Regions from separate parts of the Streptomyces sp. NPDC014727 genome, predicted to be linked through region 2. Evidence: riboswitches for the same ligand, from Rfam matches in the RefSeq annotation. Region 2 holds a riboswitch; each other region holds the start of a gene.

Region 1 (4,487 bases), on a different contig from region 2:
GGGGAGGAAACGGTGAGCGGTGCGCCGGAGGAGCCCCCAGGGAGCGCAGAGCAGTCGGCGGCACGGCGCTGGACCGCCGGACACGACGTACGCCATGACACATACGGGCATGGCTGGGTGCAGGGCAGCGGCATCGGCCGGGTGACGGTGCGGTTCGAGGAACCTGAGTCGGCGCCCGGCCGGGTGCGGACGTTCCGGATCGACGATCCGGCCCTGCAGCCGGCCGAGCCGTTGCCATTGGTCCGGAACCCGGTGGACTACTCGTCCTGGCCGGCGAGTCTGCCGAAGTCCCTGTCCGGGCCGGTCTCCTCGAACGGGGAGTCCAGGCCGTAGTGCCGGTAGAGCTGGAGCTCCTGTTCGGGCGAGAGATGGCGGCCGACGCCGAAGTCCGGTGCGTCCTTGATCAGCGCACGGTCGAAGGGGACGCGGAGCGAGTCCTCCACGAATTCGCTGGGTTCCAGCGGGACGAACGCGTCCCGGCTGAAGAGTCCGGTGCGTACGGCCGCCCACTCGGGGACACCGGTCGCGTCGTCGAGGTACACCTCGTCCACGGTTCCGATCTTGGTGCCCTTGCGGTCGAACGCCTTGCGGCCGATCAGGCTGCGCGGATCTATGTCGGTCTGCACGGTCCCTCCCACTGGTCGCGGCTACTCCACAAGCACTACAAAAGTGCAGATCCGGGGGGTTGGCCACTCGAGAATGGCGCCACTGACCCCGCTGGTAGGCTGGTACTGGCCGCTGACCCCGTGCGGGAGAGTCCTCCGGAGCTGATCCGAAGGCGCCGAAGGAGCAAATCCTCCCCGGAATCTCTCAGGCCCCCGTACCGCACGGACGAGGTCACTCTGGAAAGCAGGGCGGGTTCCGCGCGGCCGAGTGCCGATGCGGCTCCTTCCCTCACCGACGGTGAAAGCCGGTGCGCCGCAGGGTGCGCCGGTGAAGCTCTCAGGTCGAGATGACAGAGGGGGAGGCCGTTCGGGCACCCGCGCCGTGGTGCCCCTCGCAGGTCGTGACAGACCAGGAGGCCTCCACCATGACCCCCCGCCGCACTCCGCTCTCCCAGCTGGAGCAGGGCATTCCGTTCGAGCAGCGCCACATCGGTCCCGATGCCGAGGCACAGTCGAAGATGCTCGCCCAGGTCGGCTACGGCTCGCTGGACGAGCTCACCGCGGCAGCCGTGCCCGATGTCATCAAGAGCGCGGAGGCACTCCGGCTGCCGACCGCTCGCACCGAGGCCGAGGTCCTCGCGGAGCTGCGCGCCCTCGCCGACCGCAACCAGGTGCTGGCCCCGATGATCGGGCTCGGCTACTACGGCACCTTCACTCCGCCGGTGATCCTCCGCAACGTCATGGAGAACCCCGCCTGGTACACGGCCTACACGCCGTACCAGCCGGAGATCTCGCAGGGCCGCCTGGAGGCGCTCCTCAACTTCCAGACGATGGTCGCCGAGCTGACCGGGCTGCCCACCTCCGGCGCCTCCCTGCTCGACGAGGGCACCGCGGCCGCCGAGGCCATGGCGCTCTCGCGGCGCGTCGGCAAGGTCAAGAACGGCGTCTTCCTGGTCGACGCCGATGCCCTGCCGCAGACGATCGCCGTCATCGAGACCCGCGCCGAGCCGACCGGCGTCGAGGTCGTCGTCGCCGACCTCGCCGACGGCATCCCGGCGGAGATCGCCGAGCGCGGTGTCTTCGGCGTCCTGGTGCAGTACCCCGGTGCCTCCGGCGCGGTGCGCAACATCCAGCCCGTCATCGAGCAGGCCCACGACCTCGGTGCGATCGTCACGGTCGCCGCCGACCTGCTGGCCCTGACCCTGCTCACCTCCCCGGGTGACCTGGGCGCGGACATCGCGGTCGGCACCACGCAGCGTTTCGGTGTGCCGATGGGCTTCGGCGGACCTCACGCCGGGTTCATGGCCGTACGCGAGCAGTTCGCACGCAGCCTGCCCGGCCGCCTCGTCGGCGTCTCCGTCGACGCGGACGGCACCAAGGCCTACCGGCTGGCCCTGCAGACCCGCGAGCAGCACATCCGTCGTGAGAAGGCCACCAGCAACATCTGTACGGCTCAGGTGCTGCTTGCCGTCATGGCCGGGATGTACGCCGTTTACCACGGCCCGGACGGGCTGCGGACGATCGCTCAGCGCACCCACCGCTACGCGACGATCCTGGCCGAGGGGCTGCGCGCCTCGGGTGTCGAGGTGGTGACGGGCGCCTACTTCGACACCCTCACCGTGCGTGTTCCGGGGAAGGCCGCCGACATCGTGGCCGCGGCTCGCGACCGAGGTGTCAACCTCCGGCTCGTGGATGCCGACCTGGTTTCCCTCGCCTGCGACGAGACGACCACCCGTACGCAGATCGCCGCAGTCTGGGCCGCCTTCGGTGCCGACGGGGACATCGAGGCGCTGGACGCGGCGGCCGCAGACGCACTGCCCAAGTCCCTGCTGCGCACCGACGAGATCCTCAACCACCCGGTCTTCCACCAGCACCGTTCCGAGACGGCGATGCTGCGCTATCTGCGCAAGCTCGCCGACCGGGACTACGCCCTGGACCGGGGCATGATCCCGCTCGGCTCCTGCACCATGAAACTGAACGCGACCACCGAGATGGAGTCGATCACCTGGCCCGAGTTCGGCGCGCTGCATCCCTTCGCGCCGGCCGAGCAGGCACAGGGCTTCCTCACCCTCATCCGTGAGCTGGAGGAGCGCCTCGCCGAGGTCACCGGGTACGACGCGGTCTCGATCCAGCCGAACGCCGGATCGCAGGGCGAGTTCGCAGGCCTCCTGGCGGTGCGCGCGTACCACCGGGCCAATGGCGACGACCAGCGGACCGTCTGCCTCATCCCGTCCTCCGCGCACGGCACCAACGCGGCCAGCGCCGTCATGGCCGGCATGAAGGTCGTGGTGGTGAAGACCGCCGACGACGGCGAGGTCGACATCGAGGACCTCCGCGCCAAGATCGAGAAGCACCGCGACGAGCTCGCGGTGCTCATGATCACGTACCCGTCGACGCACGGTGTGTTCGAGGAGCACGTCGCGGACATCTGCGCCGAGGTGCACGACGCCGGCGGACAGGTGTACGTCGACGGCGCCAACCTCAACGCCCTGGTCGGCCTCGCGAAGCCCGGCCGCTTCGGCGGCGACGTCTCGCACCTGAACCTGCACAAGACCTTCTGCATCCCGCACGGCGGCGGTGGCCCCGGCGTCGGCCCGGTCGGCGTGCGTGCGCACCTCGCGCCGTACCTTCCGAACCACCCGCTGCAGCCCGCGGCGGGTCCCGAGACCGGCGTCGGACCGATCTCGGCCGCTCCGTGGGGTTCGGCCGGCATTCTTCCCATCTCCTGGGCGTACGTGCGTCTGATGGGCGGGGAGGGGCTGAAGCGCGCGACGCAGGTCGCCGTACTCGCCGCCAACTACATCGCCAAGCGTCTCGAACCGCACTACCCGATCCTGTACAACGGCCCGGCCGGGCTGGTCGCACACGAATGCATCGTGGACCTGCGGCCGATCTCCAAGTCCACCGGCGTCAGCGTCGACGACATCGCCAAGCGTCTGATCGACTACGGCTTCCACTCTCCGACCATGTCGTTCCCGGTCGCCGGAACGCTGATGATCGAGCCGACGGAGAGCGAGAACCTCGCGGAGCTCGACCGCTTCTGCGACACGATGATCGCCATACGCGGCGAGGTCGAGAAGGTGGCTTCGGGCGAGTGGGGCGCGGACGACAACCCGCTGAAGAACGCTCCGCACACCGCGGCGATGCTGGGCGGGGAGTGGAAGCACGACTACAGCCGTGAGGTGGCGGTCTTCCCGGCCGGAGTCTCGGCAGCCGACAAGTACTGGCCGCCGGTGCGCCGGATCGACGGTGCTTTCGGTGACCGCAACCTCGTCTGCTCCTGCCCGCCGCTGGACGAGTACGACAACTGAGGCATGAGCGACACGATGTGACGCGGACATGCGTCGGGGCCGGTGCGGAGCATTCTCCGGGCCGGCCCCCGTTCGTACCGGCCGGGGTCAGGCGGCCTTCACGGCCCGGCCCGTTTCCAGGGGCCGGTGCGGGGCGATGATCTGCCCGTCCGGGAGCAGCTCACCGGTGTCCTCGAAGAGCAGGACGCCGTTGCACAGCAGGCTCCAGCCCTGTTCCGGATGGTGAGCCGTAAGGCGGGCGGCCTCCCGGTCGGCTGAGTCGGCGGTCGGGCATGGTGGCTGGTGCTGGCACATGGAAGGGTTCTTTCGCTGCGTTGTAGTGAATGTCCTGCGGCTTGACGAGGTGTTCATGGCCGCCCCCCGTATCGATCGGTCCGGTCCCAGTGTTGCCCTACGGGCGTCAATCCGCAGGGATTTCGCAGCAGCACTTCTCCTTACTCCGATGACGCGTCACCCGGCCGGACGGTTCACCGCAACTGCACTGTCCCTTCGGGTGGTTCGGGGTGGTCGGACCGGGCTAGTCCGGATGGGCGCAGAGTGCGCCCGCAGTACTGTGCCCCGCCACCCGGAG
Region 2 (4,487 bases):
ACGCTTACGCCCGCCCTGGACATGACCACGGGGGACAAGGGTCTGGTCGCGGCCGCCAGCCTGGTCGGCATCTTCGTGGGCGGGGCGTTGTTTGGGTATGTCACCGACCGGATCGGCCGGCACGTCATGTACATCGCCGACCTGGGCGCGCTCGCGCTGTTCTCGGTGCTGTCCGCCTTCACGACGGAGGTCTGGCAGCTCGTGCTCCTGCGCTTCCTCCTCGGCGCGGCCATCGGTGCCGACTATCCGATCGCCACGTCGCTGCTGGCGGAGTACCTCCCGCGGCGGTTCCGCGGTCGGATGCTCGGTGCGACCTTCGTCGTCTGGGCACTCGGTGCCGCTGCGGCGTACGTCGTGGGCGTGGGCCTTGCGGGGCTCGGTGCGAACGCCTGGCGGTTCATGCTCGCCAGCCCGGCCGTGTTCGCCATGGTGACCCTGTTCCTGCGGCTCGGTACGCCGGAGTCGCCGCGCTGGCTGCTCAGCAAGGGCCGTCCTGACGACGCCGACCGGGCGATCAAGAAGGTCTTCGGCCCGCAGTACGGCGTGGCAGACCTGGCAGCGGAACCGACGGTCGCGCGAACTCGCTACACCATGGTGTTCCGCTCGCCGTACCTCAAGCGCACCCTGTTCGTCGGCATCTTCTGGACCGCCCAGGTGATCCCGCTGTTCGCGCTCTACTCCTTCGCCCCCGATCTGCTGGCGGGCATGGGAATCACCGGGAACACCGCCGAGGTCTTCCTCGCCGCGCTCTTCGTCGTCGGCGGTATCCCCGGACTCTGGCTGGTCGAGCGGATCGGCCGCCGGGCGCTGCTGCTGTGGTCCTTCGGGATCGTCGCGGTCGCCCTGGGCATACCTGGTCTGGTGCCCGGAGTGCCGACCTGGGTCTCCTTCACCTCGGTCTGCGTCTTCGCCCTCGCCTCGGGCGGCTCCAGCTTCCTCGAGGTGGTCTACCCCAACGAACTCTTCCCGACCGAGGTCCGCGCCACCGCCGTCGGTGTGGGAACGGCGTTCTCCCGCATCGGGTCGGCCGCGGCCACCTTCTTGATGCCGTTCGCCCTGGCCAAGAGCCAGAGCCTGCCGCTCCTCATCGGCGCCGTCGTGTCGGTCGTCGGGCTCCTGGTCACGCTGGCCTGGGGCATCGAGACCCGAGGCCGGGCGCTCAGCGACACCGCCGCGGGCGCCGACCACCCGGCCGAGCCCACTGGTTCCTCCCTCACCACCACCGTTACGAACTGACTGGAGACCGTGATGAACCACGACAACCGAACCGCTCCGATCGGAGCCCTGGACGCCACGAAGGTCCCGCGCTTCGCCGGCCTGGGCACCTTCGCTCGGATACCCGACATCGGCTCGGTCAGCGACTACGACATCGCGATCCTGGGTGTGCCGTTCGACGGGGGCACGTCGTACCGGCCGGGTGCCCGCTTCGGTCCGATGGGTGTTCGTCAGGCCTCGCGTCACCTGCGCCCGAAGTTCCACGTCGAGCTCGACACCGCACCACTCGAAGCACTCCAGGTCGTCGACGCCGGCGACGTTCCCTGCACGCCGTACAGCATTGATGAGGCGGTCGCCCAGATCGAGGGCTACGCCCGCGACGTAGTGGGACAGTCCGACCGGCGCATCGTGAGCATCGGCGGCGATCACACCATCGCGCTGCCCATGCTGCGCGCGGCCAAGGACAAGTACGGCCCGATCGCGCTGGTCCACTTCGACGCGCACCTCGACACATGGGACACCTACTTCAGCGCTCCGATCACGCACGGCACGGTGTTCCGCCGGGCCTTCGAAGAAGGCCTGCTCGCCGAGGACAAGTCCATCCACCTGGGTATCCGCGGACCGATCTACGACCAGATGGACCTCGTGGATGACAAGAGGTTCGGCTTCCGGGCGATACGCGCCGGAGACCTCGATGTCATCGGCATCGACGGGGCGGTGGACGCCGTACGGCGACGCGTGGGCGACGCACCGGTGTACATCTCGATCGACATCGACGTGCTCGACCCCGCGTTCGCGCCGGGGACGGGGACGCCGGAGATGGGCGGGTTCAGCAGCCGCGAGCTGTTGCGTCTGCTCCGAAGCCTCGACGGGCTCAACATCATCGGCGGTGACGTGGTCGAGGTCGCTCCAGCATACGACCACGCCGAGATCACCTGCGTCGCCGCCGCGACCGTCGTGTTCGACCTGGTCACGCTCATGACGAAGAACCACGTCGCCAGCCCCGTGCTCGCGGCATCGAAGCACGCCTGATTTGGGACGTGGTCGACGCTCACCAGGGTCGTCAGGGTGCTGACCCGCCCTGACGGCACCTCCACCCGGCCTTACGGTCGGGCTCGACAACTCAACACAAACGCTGCTCGAACCGGAGCGGGAGAGCCCTTGCCCAGTCTTGGCGAGGCGCCGAAGGAGCAACTCTCCCCAGAATCTCTCAGGCACAAGTACCGCTCCGGTGAAGCGACTCTGGAAAGACGGGACGTCGAAGTCCTGCGCCCACGGTGCAAACCGCCGGACCCGGTGGTGAAGCTCTCAGGTACCGATGACAGAGCGGGGAGGTCACCCGTCACGGCGCCGCGTCCGCGGTGCCCCCCATCAGGGAGCCTCGCACCATGACCTCACCCGGATCCTCCGCGTCCGGCGAGTTCGCCGCCCGTCACATCGGTGTCGGCGACGCTGACCGCGCCAAGATGCTGGCCGACATCGGCTACTCGACGCTGACCGAGCTGATCGACGTCGCTGTCCCGAGCGGCATCCGGAGCACCTCCGACCTGAACCTGCCCGCCGCCGCCACCGAGGCCGAGGCGCGTGCCGAGCTGCACGAGCTGGCCAGTAGGAACATCGTGGCCGTCCCGATGATCGGCCTCGGCTACCACGCGACCATCACACCCGCGGTGATCCGGCGCAACGTGCTGGAGGATCCGGCGTGGTACACCGCCTACACGCCGTACCAGCCGGAGATCAGCCAGGGCAGACTCGAGGCGCTGATCAACTTCCAGACCATGGTCGGCGATCTCACGGGGCTGCCGACTGCCAACGCGTCGCTGCTCGACGAGGGTACGGCGGTCGCCGAGGCCGTCACGGTCATGCGCCGCGTCGCCGGCAAGAACCGCACCCGCGTCCTGGTCGACCGTGACACCCTGCCGCAGACCCTCGACGTCCTGCGCACGCGTGCCTACGCGGTCGGTATCGAGGTCGTCGAGATCGACGTCGCCGAGCCGCTGCCGGAAGACGACTTCTTCGGGGTGGTGCTGTCCTACCCCGGCTGCTCGGGCGCGGTCCGCGACCTGCGCGAGATGACCGCTGCGGCACGAGCACGCGGGGCGCTGGTCACCGTGACCGCCGACCTGCTGGCGCTCACCCTGCTCGTACCACCGGGCGAGTTCGGCGCCGACATCGCCGTGGGATCGACCCAGCGGTTCGGTGTCCCCTTGTTCTACGGCGGGCCGCACGCCGGCTACATCGCGGTCCGTGAAGGGCTGGCACGCCACCTGCCCGGTCGGCTCGTGGGCGTGTCCGTGGACGACGGCGGCCGGCCCGCGTACCGCCTCGCCCTCCAGACCCGCGAACAGCACATCCGGCGCGACAAGGCGACTTCCAACATCTGCACGGCGCAGGTGCTGCTCGCCGTGGTCGCCTCCATGTACGCCGTCCACCACGGCCCCGACGGTCTGGCCGAGATCGCCCGGCGGACGCACCGGCACGCCACGCTCATCGCCGCAGGTCTGCGGGCGAGCGGGATCACGGTGGTGCACCGTGAGTTCTTCGACACCTTGCTGGTGCGGGTCGACGGCCGTGCCGAGGAGGTCGTAGCGGCCGCCCACGACAAGGGCCTGCGGCTGCGACTGGTGGACGGCGACCACGTCGGCGTCTCCTGCTCCGAGGTCACCACGCAGGACCACGTCAGTCTCGTGCTCGACGCTTTTGGCTGGGCCGGGGACGACCTCGACCAGCCGGCGGCCGACGCTCCGGCGGCTCTTCCGCCGGGACTGCGTCGTACCTCCTCGTTCCTCACCCACCCGCTCTTCCACCAGCACCGTTCCGAGACCGCGATGCTGCGCTACCTCCGCAAGCTGTCCGACCGTGACTTCGCGCTGGACCGCGGCATGATCCCGCTCGGGTCCTGCACGATGAAGCTCAACGCGACCACGGAGATGGAACCGGTCAGCTGGCCCGGGTTCGCGGACCTGCACCCGTTCGCGCCGATGACGGATGCAACCGGTTACCTGACCCTGGTCGAACAGCTGGAAACGTGGCTGGCCGAGATCACCGGGTACGCCAAGGTCTCCATCCAGCCGAACGCCGGATCGCAGGGCGAGCTTGCGGGCCTGCTGGCGATCCGCGCCTATCACCGGAGCAACGGCCAGGCCGGACGCGACGTGTGCCTGATACCAGCAAGCGCGCACGGTACCAACGCCGCCTCCGCTGTCATGGCCGGGATGCGCGTCGTCGTTGTGGCGTCGCGGCCCGACGGCACGGTCGACCTCGCCGACCTC
Region 3 (4,487 bases), on a different contig from region 2:
GAGTGCGGCTGGACGTTCGCGGCCTCGGCGCCGAACAGCGCCTTGATGCGGTCGATGGCGATCTGCTCGACGACGTCGACGTGCTCACAGCCGCCGTAGTAGCGGCGGCCGGGGTAGCCCTCGGCGTACTTGTTGGTGAGGACGGAGCCCTGGGCCTCCATGACCGCGACCGGAGCGAAATTCTCCGAGGCGATCATTTCGAGGGTGGACTGCTGACGGTGGAGCTCGGCGTCGACGGCGGCGGCGACGTCCGGGTCCAGCTCGTGGAGGGAGGAGTTGAGAAGCGACATCAGGTGGTCCCTTGGGGTCTTTAGTTGCCGGAGAACTCGGTGTACTCGTCGGCGGAGAGCAGGTCCTTCGGCTCCTCCGCCACACGTACCTTGAACAGCCAGCCGCCTTCGAACGGAGCGGAGTTCACCAGCGACGGGTCGTCCACGACGTCCTGATTCGCGGCGGTGACCTCACCGGTCACCGGCGAGTACAGGTCGCTCACCGACTTGGTCGACTCCAGCTCGCCGCAGGTCTCGCCCGCGGTCACCGTGTCACCGACCTCGGGGAGCTGGGCGTAGACGACGTCGCCGAGCGCGTTGGCGGCGAACTCCGTGATGCCGATCGTCGCCACACCGTCCTCGACGGCCGACAGCCACTCGTGCTCCTTGCTGTAATGCAGCTGCTGGGGGTTGCTCATGACCTGAATTCTCCTGTACGCGTGGGAGTGCTGATGAACGGTGGTCTTACGGTGTGAGACGGGAATGCGTCACTTCTGAGGTGCGCGGACGTCACTTCTGACGCTTGTAGAAAGGCAGCGCCACGACTTCGTACGGCTCGTGGCTGCCCCGGATGTCCACCCCGATGCCCGTGGTGCCGGGCGTGGCGTGCGCGGCGTCCACGTACGCGATGGCGATCGGCTTGCCCAGGGTGGGCGACGGGGCGCCCGAGGTGACCTCGCCGACGATCTCGCCCCCGGCGACCACGGAAAAACCGGCGCGCGGCACCCGGCGGCCCTCGGCGATCAGCCCGACCAGCTTGCGGGGCGGGGCGGTCTCGGCGCGCTCGGCGGCGGCCGTCAGGGCCTCGCGGCCGACGAAGTCGCCCTCCTTCTCGAACTTCACGACCCGGCCGAGGCCGGCGTCGAAGGGGGTCAGCTCGGTCGTCAGCTCGTGCCCGTAGAGCGGCATGCCCGCCTCCAGGCGCAGCGTGTCGCGGCAGGAGAGCCCGCACGGGATCAGGCCGTGGGAGGCGCCGGCCTCGGTGAGGGCCTTCCACAGCTGCTCGGCGTGCTCGGGGGCGACGAACAGCTCGAAGCCGTCCTCGCCGGTGTAGCCGGTGCGGGCGATCAGCGCGGGCACACCGGCGACCGTGCCGGGCAGGCCGGCGTAGTACTTCAGGCTGTCCAGGTCGGCGTCGGTGACCGAGGCCAGGATGGCGGGGGACTCCGGGCCCTGGACGGCGAGCAGCGCGTACGCGTCGCGGTCGTCGCGCACCGCGGCGTCGAAGCCGTCGGCCCGCGCGGTCAGCGCGTCCAGCACGATCTGGGCGTTCCCGGCGTTGGCGACGATCATGTACTCGTCGTCACCGAGGCGGTAGACGATCAGGTCGTCCAGGATGCCGCCGTTCTCGGCGCAGATCATGGTGTAGCGGGCGCGGCCGACGGCGACGGTGCCGATGTTGCCGACCAGCGCGAAGTTCAGGAAGGCGGCGGCCTCGGGGCCGGTGACGGTGATCTCGCCCATGTGGGACAGGTCGAAGAGACCGGCCCTGGTGCGCACCGCGTTGTGCTCGTCGCGCTCGCTGGCGTACCGCAGGGGCATGTCCCAGCCCGCGAAGTCGGTCATGGTCGCGCCCAGCGAACGGTGCAGGGCATCGAGGGCGGTGAGACGGGGGGCGGTGCTCATGGATGTGACTCCCGGGGCATGACGACGAGGACAATCCCTCCCCATCTGTCATCGGAACCTGAGAGGTTCGCCGAGAGCCCCTGAGGGGTTCGGCTTGCACCTTGGGTGGAGCCGCGGAGCGGCCCGCTTTTCAGATCTGCCTCATCCACGCGGTACGGGGCCTGAGAGATTCAAGGGAGGAACTTGCTCCTTCGGCGCCCGGCACATGCAGTGACCGGAACTCTCCCGCGCGGATTCAAGCGGCCTTTATGCAGTTGGCCGGGTCATCATCGCACGCATTCCGTCGGAGTGGGGCCCCGGTCCCCTCTCGGAATCGACGGCGTGGACGGTTGTGTCGCATTACCTTTTCTTTACACTTCAGGGGCATACGCGGGTGACCCGACAGGGGGAGGGCGATGACGTTGCAGCGGTACGCGACAACCGCGGGAGTCGCGCACGACGCGATGCCCGCACAGCCGGGGGTCCCGGCCGGGGAGATGCTCGGCCCGCGCGCGCCCGTCGTACGAGACCTGCGGGGGCGGGCCGGGCGCGGCCCGCGCAGCCTGCGCTTCGCGGCGGGCGACGTGGTGGTGGTCTCCGGACTGCCCGGCAGCGGCAAATCGACGCTCATCCGGCGGACGGTGACGACGGCCCGCGCCATCGACTCCCAGGACACCCGGGACCGCTGGGCCCGGCTGATGCCCCGCTTACTCCCGTACGCCCTCTACCGTCCGCTGGTCCGCGCCGCCCACTACCGGGGACTGTGGCGCGCGCTGCGCTCCGGCGAGTCCGTCGTCGTCCACGACTGCGGAACCCAGGCGTGGGTGCGCGGCTGGCTGGCCCGTGACGCCCGGCGCCGGGGCCGCGTCCTCCATCTCGTCCTGCTCGACGTCACACCGCAGACGGCGAAGGAGGGCCAGCGGGAGCGCGGGCGGGGTGTCTCCGGATACGCCTTCGCCCGGCATCGCAGGGCGGTGGGGAAGCTGCTGCGGGTCACCGAGACCGGCCTGCTGCCGCCCGGCTGCGCCTCGGCGGTGCTGCTGGACCGCGAGGCGGCGAGGGCGCTGGGCCGGATCACGTTCGCCACGGCACCGAAGGCGCGGGCGGCAGGCCGTAATCTTCTGCGGGAAGGCTCGGGCAAGAAGGGGAAGCAGTGGACATTCCGGCGCAGGTCCAGTCCCATCCGCAGAGCGGATGGCCGGCCAATGAGCTCGAAGAGGTACTGATGGCCTCGGTGGGTAGCCCGGAGGCGGGCGGACGGCTCGTCGAGGTGCTCGGGCGCAGCCAGGTCTGGGTGCCCCTGCCCAATGGCGGCGGACCCGACTCCCCGGACCTGGACCTGCCGACACTGGAGATCGACGGCGCCGCGTACGTTCCTGTCTTCAGCTCCGAACAGCAGTTCCTCGCCTGCGTCGGCACCCGTATGTCCGTCACCGTCGCACCCGCCCGCGACTTCGCCCGCGGTCTGCCCCCGCAGCTCGGTATCGCGGTGAATCCGGGCGGCGCTGTCGGGATGCCGCTGCCGCCGCCCGCCGTGGCCGAGCTCTGCCGCGCCGGACGCACCCCGCTGGACGGGCCGGCCGGCGGCGGCCGGGTCCGGCTGTACGAACCGTCCTGGCAGGAGGAGCCCGTCGACTTCCTCGCCGCGGCGGCCGGCGAATTCGAGGAGAGCGGCGTCGTGCTCACCGCCCGCCGGACGCTGGCCAGCATCGAGGGCGGCGAGCCCGTCCTCTTCATAGGGGTCGAGTTCTCCACCTGGGAGGGCGCCGGACGCAACGCCCCGATGGACGCCCTCGGCCGTGCGCTGGGCCGGGTCGAGGTGCCCTGGCCGGTCAACCTGGTCCTGCTCGACGTGGCACAGGACCCGGTCGGCGACTGGATGCGGGAGAAGGTCCGGCCGTTCTACCGGCGCGAGACCCCGTAGCACGCCGACGGCTCCAGGGCCGATTGCCACGTCGGCCCATGGAGTCAAGTCGGTGTCAGGACCGACGCATAAGCTGGTTTGATGGCTGGTGCCTCGGCATCATGCCGCACCCGTGTGCCCCGGGAGCGGCGGGCCGACACAGTGGATCGAAGAGGGGCGGGACCAGGTGAGTGCGTCAGGCACCGCGGCGGCCGGGCAGGTCGAGCACATGCTGCGCCAAGTGACGCCGGGACGCTACGACGCGTACGAGGCGCTGCTGCAGGCCCTCGTGAACGGCCGGATCTGGATGCTCCTCTGGCACGGCCAGGCGGGCTCGCCCGACGCCCAGTACGGAAACATGGAGATCGACGGCCTCGGCTACGCCCCCTGTGTGACCTCCGCCCAGGAGCTCTCGGCCAGTGGCTGGAACCGGGCCCATGAACTGGTCGGCGGGCGCGACATCGCCCGTGCCCTCTTCCCCGACCGCTGGGGCATCTGGCTCAACCCGCACGCCCCGGGCGGCGGAATCGGCATCCCCTGGCTGGATCTGCGCCGGATCGCCACCGGCCTCGACCGGATGCCCGCGGGCCCCCTCCGGCTCACCGAGCCGGCCATCGAGATCCCGCAGTTCTACGCCCTGCTCGCGCAGAACGCCCACCACACCCCCGCGATCCGCTCGCTGCGCCGTGCCTGGGTGCAGCCCGCGCTCG

What was found. Region 2 has a riboswitch for glycine ahead of gcvP (aminomethyl-transferring glycine dehydrogenase). Riboswitches for the same ligand answer to the same signal wherever they lie in the genome.
Region 1: linked by a shared signal. The riboswitch ahead of gcvP (aminomethyl-transferring glycine dehydrogenase) and the one ahead of gcvP (aminomethyl-transferring glycine dehydrogenase) in region 2 are both predicted to bind glycine.
Region 3: linked by a shared signal. The riboswitch ahead of gcvT (glycine cleavage system aminomethyltransferase GcvT) and the one ahead of gcvP (aminomethyl-transferring glycine dehydrogenase) in region 2 are both predicted to bind glycine.

The regions. Positions count from the first base shown of each region.
Region 1 covers NZ_JBIBYR010000020.1:9,795-14,281, forward strand. The annotation lists gene ACF1B9_RS26955 (DNA polymerase IV) at 1-333, shown strand, start outside; gene ACF1B9_RS26960 (PRC-barrel domain-containing protein) at 258-626, opposite strand; glycine riboswitch at 740-836, shown strand; gene gcvP (aminomethyl-transferring glycine dehydrogenase) at 1,031-3,916, shown strand; gene ACF1B9_RS26970 (DUF5999 family protein) at 4,004-4,210, opposite strand.
Region 2 covers NZ_JBIBYR010000031.1:33,905-38,391, forward strand. The annotation lists gene ACF1B9_RS32295 (MFS transporter) at 1-1,236, shown strand, start outside; gene speB (agmatinase) at 1,249-2,247, shown strand; glycine riboswitch at 2,356-2,451, shown strand; gene gcvP (aminomethyl-transferring glycine dehydrogenase) at 2,604-4,487, shown strand, end outside.
Region 3 covers NZ_JBIBYR010000022.1:97,017-101,503, reverse strand. The annotation lists gene glyA (serine hydroxymethyltransferase) at 1-290, opposite strand, end outside; gene gcvH (glycine cleavage system protein GcvH) at 311-688, opposite strand; gene gcvT (glycine cleavage system aminomethyltransferase GcvT) at 780-1,895, opposite strand; glycine riboswitch at 2,036-2,133, opposite strand; partial or broken gene ACF1B9_RS28410 (AAA family ATPase) at 2,291-2,974, shown strand; gene ACF1B9_RS28405 (enhanced serine sensitivity protein SseB) at 3,028-3,798, shown strand; gene ACF1B9_RS28400 (enhanced serine sensitivity protein SseB C-terminal domain-containing protein) at 3,965-4,487, shown strand, end outside.